Regions from separate parts of the Streptomyces durhamensis genome, predicted to be linked through region 2. Evidence: riboswitches for the same ligand, from Rfam matches in the RefSeq annotation. Region 2 holds a riboswitch; the other holds the start of a gene.
The links. A riboswitch is a leader RNA that binds a small molecule or an ion and turns the genes downstream of it on or off. The one in region 2 is predicted to bind ZMP and ZTP.

Region 1 (3,776 bases), on a different contig from region 2:
CCGCGCCCGGCTGGTCTGGAGCATCGCCGCCACCGCCGTCGTCCTGGTGACCGTCCTCACCGCTCTGCTCGGTGGGGCGAGCACTCCGGCGGCCGTCGCCGCGCCGCGCCCACTGGCCGTCCACGCCCACTCCACGCCCGTGTCCCTGCGGGACATGACGGCCCTGGCCGACGCGGCCGCGGCGGACGGCGCGCCGGGCCTGCGCAAAGGGACGCACGTGCAGGTGTGGGCGCTCGGCATGAGCGACGACAAGCCGCCCGTCACGCTCCCCGAGGAACGTGTGGTGCGCTGGCGGGCGGACGCGAGCCACACCGAGCTCGTCGTGGCGACCGACCCGCGCAGTCCGGGCCGCCCCGTCCTCACCGACGAGGGCGGTGCGCCCCGCCTCGTGGCGGACGGCCATGTGCTGAGCCGGACCAGCTACCCGCCGAGCTGGAGCGACGCCCCGCCCGAGGCGCCCCCGCCGCACACCGCTGCGGCCCTGCGCGCCTACCTCACCGAGGTCGCCCGCCCCGGTGTCCACCGCGACCCGGCCGCGCTGAGCACCGCCGAACTCTTCGACGCCGTCGGGGAACTGCTCGACCACTGGACCCTCGGTGCCCGCGAGTCGGCCGCCCTCGTCCGGGTGTTCGCGCAGGCCCACGGGCTGCGGCCGGCCGGGCAGGTGACCGACCGGCTCGGCCGCCCCGGTCAGGCCTACGTGTACGACGCCGGCGCCGTCAGGCACATGCTCGTCCTGGAGCCGCGCACCGGCAGGGTCCTCGGGATGGAGGCCACCTTCCTCAGGCACGACCCCGAGTACGGCGTGAAGGCCGGGGACGTCATGGGATACAGCGCCTGGATGCGCTGATCACACCCCGAGCTGCCGGGCGGCGGCCTCGACGGTCTGCTCCAGCAGCGTGGCGATCGTCATGGGGCCCACACCGCCCGGCACCGGTGTGATCAGCGAGGCCCGCTCCACGGCGGAGTCGAAGTCGACGTCGCCGACGTTGCCCGGGTTGTAGCCGGCGTCGATCACGACCGCGCCGGGCTTGAGGTCCTGCCCGCGGATCAGCCGCGGCCGGCCCACCGCGGCGACCACGATGTCCGCCTCGCGGACCGCTGCCGACAGGTCCGCCGTCCGGGAGTGGCAGTACGTCACGGTCGCGTCCCGGGCCAGGAGCAGCATCCCCACCGGCTTGCCGAGGATCGCGCTGCGGCCCACGACCACGGCCCGCTTCCCGGCGGGGTCGATGCCGTACTCGTCCAGCAGCCGCACGATCCCGCCGGGCGTGCAGGAGACGAAGCCCGGCAGACCGAAGCTCATCGTGGCGAACGAGGCGAAGGTGACGCCGTCGACGTCCTTCTGCGGCGCGATCGCCTCGAACGCGGCCCGCTCGTCGATGTGCGCGCCGACCGGGTGCTGGAGCAGGATGCCGTGGACGGCCGGGTCACTCGACAACTCCCTCAGTGTGCCGATGAGTTCACCGGTGGTGGTGGCGGCGGGCAGGGACACGTGCCGGGACTCGATCCCGGCCTTGCGGCAGCGGCTCTGCTTCATGCGGACGTAGGTCACGGACGCCGGGTCCTCGCCGACGAGCACGGTGGCGAGACAGGGCGCGGTGCCGGTCCGCGCGGTGAGGTCGGCGGCCTTCTTCGCGGTGTCCTCGACGACACGGCGGGCGAGCGCGGTACCGTCCATGAGACGGGCCTGGGTCATGCTGCACACTCCTGAGCTGGATCGACTCTCTCGCCCAGGCGCGCGGCATCCACCACGGACCGCTCCCCGGTGGTACTCCACCTCAGCGCCAGTCACGGCCCGCGCACAGCCTAACCGAGCACACACGGGCGGCCGGTCGGGGGGACCGTGGCCGATCGCGCGTGCGCACGCGCACGGCACGGCCGCCGGGTGCGGGCCCGGCTCAGCGGAACCGGGTGCGCCGCGCTCGCGGCGCGCGCGGCAGCACAGGCCGCGGGCGACGGCGCGCGGCCCGCAGGGCCGCCCGAAGCAGAGCGGCGGACACCGGCCGACCCGCCGCGGAGGCCGGCGGCGGCCGGGGGCGGGCCCGGGGCATTCGCCCCAGGGCCGCGCGGGCCGAGAAGGTCCAGGTCAGCCGGGAGGTGACCTGGACCCTGGCGAATCTCCTTCCGGCGCCTGCCATGCCGGTGTGTGCGCCTACTCGTCCCAGGCCTGGATGATCAGCTGGCTGGTGATCTTGCCGTCCCGCAGGGTGACCATCGACTCGGCGAGGACACGGGTGCCGTCCCCGTACTGGCAGGACTCGGTGAACGCGGCGTGGTCGCCTTGTACGACGCACGCGTCCAGCTTGTGTGTCATGTCGCGGCGGTAGATGTCGTCCAGCAACTCGGCGATCTGACCCCGGCCGCGCAGGACGGTGGGGTGGCTGGGCTGGTGGTTGTGGTCGACGATGCGGATCTCCGCGTCGTCGGCGTAGAGCGACAGAAGGGAGTCCCCGGTGTTCCCTTCTATGCCCCGGCGCAGCGTCTCGGTGTCGAAGGCGGAACCCCTTGCGGTGCCCATGGTGACCTCCCTCGGGCGCCCGCGGCCCGGCGGGGCGCGGACCGGGCGGACCCCCACTCTTAGAGGCTCCTCCGGCCCGGCGGCCTCGGCAAGCGCAGACGCCCGGCCCCACCGCACCGGTACGCGGGCCGCCCAACCGCCGGTCCCGCCACCCGGCCACGGGCCTCGCGGCGGGCGCCCGGCCGTGCCCGGCCGCCGGCCCGTCACGGGCCTTGCGGCGGGCGCCCCGTCCCGCCCCGTCACGTGCCGTGCGCCCCGCCGTTCGGCCCCGACCGCAGCAGTGCCCAGTCGCGCGAGAGCACGAAGGCCGCGGCCGTACCGCCCGGGAGACAGTCCGGCAGCAGGCGCGTGAGCCCGTCTCCGGGGCCCAGCTCCAGCCAGGTGCGGACCCCCTCGCGGTGCAGCAGGCCCACGGCCTCGGCGAAGCGCAGCGGTGCGCGCCGCACCCAGAACTCCGGCTCGGCGGTCTCGGCGCCCACCGGGCGGGCCGTGACGTCGGAGAGCAGGGGGAGGCGCGGCGCACGCGGATGCAGGGTGGCGAGGGTACGGCCGTAGGCGTCGAGGATGCCGTCCGGGCGCGCGGAGCGCGGCCCGGCTGCCGGCGGGCCGCCCAGGAGGCGGGCCAGGGTGCCGACCGCGTGACAGGCCTCCGCCAGGGAGAACACACCCGCGGCGTACGCGGCGGCCATCCGCCCGGACGCCTGCCCGAACACCACGTCCGGCCGCATTCCCCAGCTGTGCAGCAACCGGTACTGCGCCACCTGGAGCGCGAAGACCGCCGGCCCGGCGAACGACTCCCGGTCCAGCAACGCGGCCGTGCGCGTGCCCTCGTCCGCGAACATCACGCATTCCAGCGGGAGTTCCAGATACGGATCGAGGCGCGCGCAGATGTCGTCCAGCGCCTCGGCGAACACCGGGAAGGCATCCCGGAGTTCACGACCCGTTCCGAGCCGGGGCGCGGCGCCGGCCGAGAACAGGAATGCGGTACGTCCGGTACGGCCGTCGACAGGCATGCCCCCATTGAGGCACGTCCGGGTCCGGCGCACACACCAGGCGAACTCCCGTACCCTGCAAAAAGATTGTCATCATAGAATGACGTTTTTTGGTCACATTCTTAAGTGATTCGAAAGTGTCGGTAAGAACGCGGTCGCCGCGCTGGGGCCGCAGGGCCGAGAACCCTGGTCCCGCCGGAGGCCGGAAAGATCCACGATCATCGTCGTGGTCCGTGCCGCTACCGATCGGTCGCGCGTAGGGT
Region 2 (3,776 bases):
GCAACAAGGCGCTGCTGGCAGTCCTGTGGGAGCTCTACCCCGGCCACCCCCACCTCCTGCCCGCCTACCTCGACGGCCCCCGCGAGCTCGCCTCCGCATCCGGCTACGTCGCCAAGCCCCTGCTCGGCCGCGAGGGCGAGGGCGTCACCCTGCACCAGCCGGGCGCCCCGGCCGCGGTCCGCGACGAGCCCTGCTGCTACCAGCAGCTCGCCCCGCTCCCCGCCTTCGACGGCAACCACGTCGTCCTCGGCGCCTGGGTCGTCCAGGACGAGCCGGCCGGTCTCGGCATCCGCGAGTCCTCCGGCCTGATCACCGACGAGTACGCCCGCTTCCTGCCCCATGTGATCCTCTAGACCACCCTTCTGAGCCCGTGGACCACCCTTCTCAGCGGGCAGACCACCTTTGTCAGCCGGTCAGCACCGCACGCAGCTGCTCCAGCCCCCAGTCCAGGTCCTCCTCGCCGATCACCAGCGGCGGAGCGATCCGTACCGTGTGGCCGTGGGTGTCCTTCACCAGCACCCCGCGGTCCACCAGCCGCTCCGACACCTGCCGGCCGGTACCGACCCCCGGCGCGAGGTCCACGCCCGCCCACAGCCCGCGCCCGCGTACCGCCGTCACCGTGCCCGTGGCCGGCAGCGCCGCGAGCGCCCGGTGCATCCGCTCGCCCAGCAGGGCCGCCCGCGCCTGGAACTCGCCCGTCCGCAGCATCGCGATCACCTCCAGCGCCACCGCACAGGCCAGCGGGTTCCCGCCGAACGTCGACCCGTGCTCGCCCGGCCGGAAGACCCCGAGCACCTCCGCGCTCGACACCACCGCCGACACCGGCACGATCCCGCCGCCCAGGGCCTTGCCCAGTACGTACATGTCCGGCACCACCCCCTCGTGCTCACACGCGAAGGTCCGCCCGGTCCGGCCCAGCCCCGACTGGATCTCGTCGGCGACGAAGAGCACGTTCCGCTCCCGGGTCAGCTCCCGCACGGCCGGGAGGTAGCCCGCCGGGGGCACGATCACCCCGTTCTCGCCCTGGATCGGCTCCAGCAGCACGGCGACGGTGTTCTCCGTCAGCGCCTCCCGCATCGCCGTCAGATCGCCGTACGGCACGATCTGGAACCCCGGCGTGTACGGCCCGAAGTCGGCCCGGGCCTCCGGGTCGGTCGAGAAGCTGATGACCGTCGTGGTCCGCCCGTGGAAGTTGCCGCCCGCGACCACGATCTTCGCCATCTCCGCGGGCACCCCCTTCACCCGGTACCCCCACTTGCGGGCCGTCTTCACCGCGCTCTCCACCGCCTCCACGCCGGTGTTCATCGGCAGCACCATCTCCATCCCGCACAGCTCGGCCAGCTCCCGGCAGAACGCCGCGAACCGGTCGTGCAGAAAGGCGCGGGACGTCAGGGTCACCCGGTCCAGCTGGGCCTTCGCCGCCTCGATCAGCCGCTGGTTGCGGTGGCCGAAGTTGAGCGCCGAGTAGCCGGCCAGGAGGTCCAGATAGCGCCGCCCCTCCACATCCGTCATCCAGGCGCCGTCCGCGGAGGCGACGACCACGGGCAGCGGGTGGTAGGTGTGCGCGCTGTGCGCGTCGGCGGCGGCGATGAGTGTCTCCGTAGTGGTCACGGGATCTCCAGACGGTGCCGGGTGCTGAGGGTGCCCCCTTTCCTATCGTCGCTCGCATGGTGGACGCGGGATCTCTGCTCTTCGGCGTGCCCGGTAGGCTGATCAGCGGGCCGTGACTGGCGCGCTGGGATGGGACGGACCATCGGGGAGCGGCCCGAGCGGAAAAGAGTGCCGTGCGCCTGGGCCGAACGTGAACGCTGTTACGCACGCCGTCCGGAGGTCCTCATGCCAGAGCAGCAGCCCCTCTCCACCGAGTCCACGGCCTTCCGCGCCGCCCTCGACGTCATCCGTGCCGTCGAGCCGCGTGTCGCCGACGCCATCGGCCAGGAGGTCGCCGACCAGCGCGAGATGCTCAAGCTGATCGCCTCCGAGAACTACGCCTCCCCGGCCACCCTGCTGGCGATGGGCAACTGGTTCAGCGACAAGTACGCCGAGGGCACCATCGGCCGCCGCTTCTACGCCGGCTGCCGCAACGTCGACACCGTGGAGGCGCTGGCCGCCGAGCACGCCCGCGAGCTCTTCGGCGCCCGCCACGCCTATGTCCAGCCGCACTCCGGCATCGACGCCAACCTCGTCGCCTTCTGGGCCGTCCTGGCCGACCGGGTCGAGGTCCCCTTCCTGGAGAAGACCGGCGCCCGCCAGGTCAACGACCTGACCGAGGCCGACTGGGCCGAACTGCGCCAGGCCTTCGGCAACCAGCGCATGCTCGGCATGTCCCTGGACGCCGGCGGTCACCTCACCCACGGCTTCCGCCCGAACATCTCCGGCAAGATGTTCGACCAGCGCTCCTACGGCACCGACCCGGCCACCGGCCTCATCGACTACGAGGCCCTGCGCGCCCAGGCCCGCGAGTTCAAGCCGCTGATCATCGTCGCCGGCTACTCGGCCTACCCCCGTCTGGTGAACTTCCGCATCATGCGGGAGATCGCCGACGAGGTCGGGGCGACCCTGATGGTCGACATGGCCCACTTCGCGGGCCTCGTCGCCGGCAAGGTCCTCACCGGCGACTTCGACCCGGTCCCGCACGCCCAGATCGTCACCACCACCACCCACAAGTCGCTGCGCGGCCCGCGCGGCGGCATGGTCCTGTGCGACGACGCCCTCAAGGACCAGGTCGACCGCGGCTGCCCGATGGTCCTCGGCGGCCCGCTGCCGCATGTCATGGCCGCCAAGGCCGTGGCCCTCGCCGAGGCGCGGCAGCCCGCCTTCCAGGACTACGCCCAGCGCATCGTGGACAACTCCCGCGCCCTGGCCGAGGGCCTGATGCGGCGCGGCGCCACCCTGGTGACCGGCGGCACGGACAACCACCTCAACCTGATCGACGTCGCCACCTCCTACGGGCTCACCGGCCGCCAGGCGGAGGCCGCCCTGCTGGACTCCGGCATCGTCACCAACCGCAACGCCATCCCGGCCGACCCGAACGGCGCCTGGTACACCTCCGGCATCCGCGTCGGCACCCCCGCCCTGACCACGCGTGGCCTGGGCACGGCCGAGATGGACGAGGTGGCGGGCCTGATCGACCGCGTCCTGACCACCACCGAGCCGGGCACGACGAAGTCCGGCGCGCCGAGCAAGGCCGCCCACGTCCTGGACGAGAAGGTGTCGACGGAGATCGCCCAGCGGGCCACCGACCTGGTGGCGGGCTTCCCGCTCTACCCGCAGGTCGACCTGGGCTGAAGCACCCGGCAGGGGCGTGGGGAACTGCGCGACGGGCCCACCATGGTCCGCGGTTCCCCACGCACCGAACCCACCCGTCACTCTGCGACAATGAGGGGTATGGCTTCAGACCGACCCCGCGTGCTCTCCGGTATCCAGCCCACCGCCGGCTCGTTCCACCTCGGCAACTACCTCGGTGCCGTCCGCCAGTGGGTGGCCCTGCAGGAGTCCCACGACGCGTTCTACATGGTCGTCGACCTGCACGCGATCACGGTCCCGCAGGACCCGAAGGAGCTGCGCGCCAACACCCGGCTCGCCGCGGCCCAGCTGCTGGCCGCCGGTCTGGACCCGGACCGCTGCACGCTCTTCGTCCAGAGCCACGTCCCCGAGCACGCCCAGCTCGCCTGGATCATGAACTGCCTCACCGGCTTCGGCGAGGCGAGCCGCATGACCCAGTTCAAGGACAAGTCCGCCAAGCAGGGCGCCGACCGCGCCTCCGTCGGCCTGTT

Region 1: another riboswitch for ZMP and ZTP. It lies ahead of IO33_RS0128330 (bifunctional 5,10-methylenetetrahydrofolate dehydrogenase/5,10-methenyltetrahydrofolate cyclohydrolase); the one in region 2 lies ahead of IO33_RS0113410 (glycine hydroxymethyltransferase).

Annotation. Positions count from the first base shown of each region.
Region 1 covers NZ_JNXR01000019.1:127,991-131,766, reverse strand. The annotation lists gene IO33_RS0128335 (CU044_5270 family protein) at 1-850, shown strand, start outside; gene IO33_RS0128330 (bifunctional 5,10-methylenetetrahydrofolate dehydrogenase/5,10-methenyltetrahydrofolate cyclohydrolase) at 851-1,699, opposite strand; ZMP/ZTP riboswitch at 1,725-1,805, opposite strand; gene IO33_RS0128325 (nuclear transport factor 2 family protein) at 2,156-2,521, opposite strand; gene IO33_RS0128320 (acyltransferase domain-containing protein) at 2,761-3,534, opposite strand.
Region 2 covers NZ_JNXR01000007.1:520,635-524,410, reverse strand. The annotation lists gene IO33_RS0113420 (glutathionylspermidine synthase family protein) at 1-353, shown strand, start outside; gene rocD (ornithine--oxo-acid transaminase) at 406-1,611, opposite strand; ZMP/ZTP riboswitch at 1,714-1,803, shown strand; gene IO33_RS0113410 (glycine hydroxymethyltransferase) at 1,837-3,288, shown strand; gene trpS (tryptophan--tRNA ligase) at 3,388-3,776, shown strand, end outside.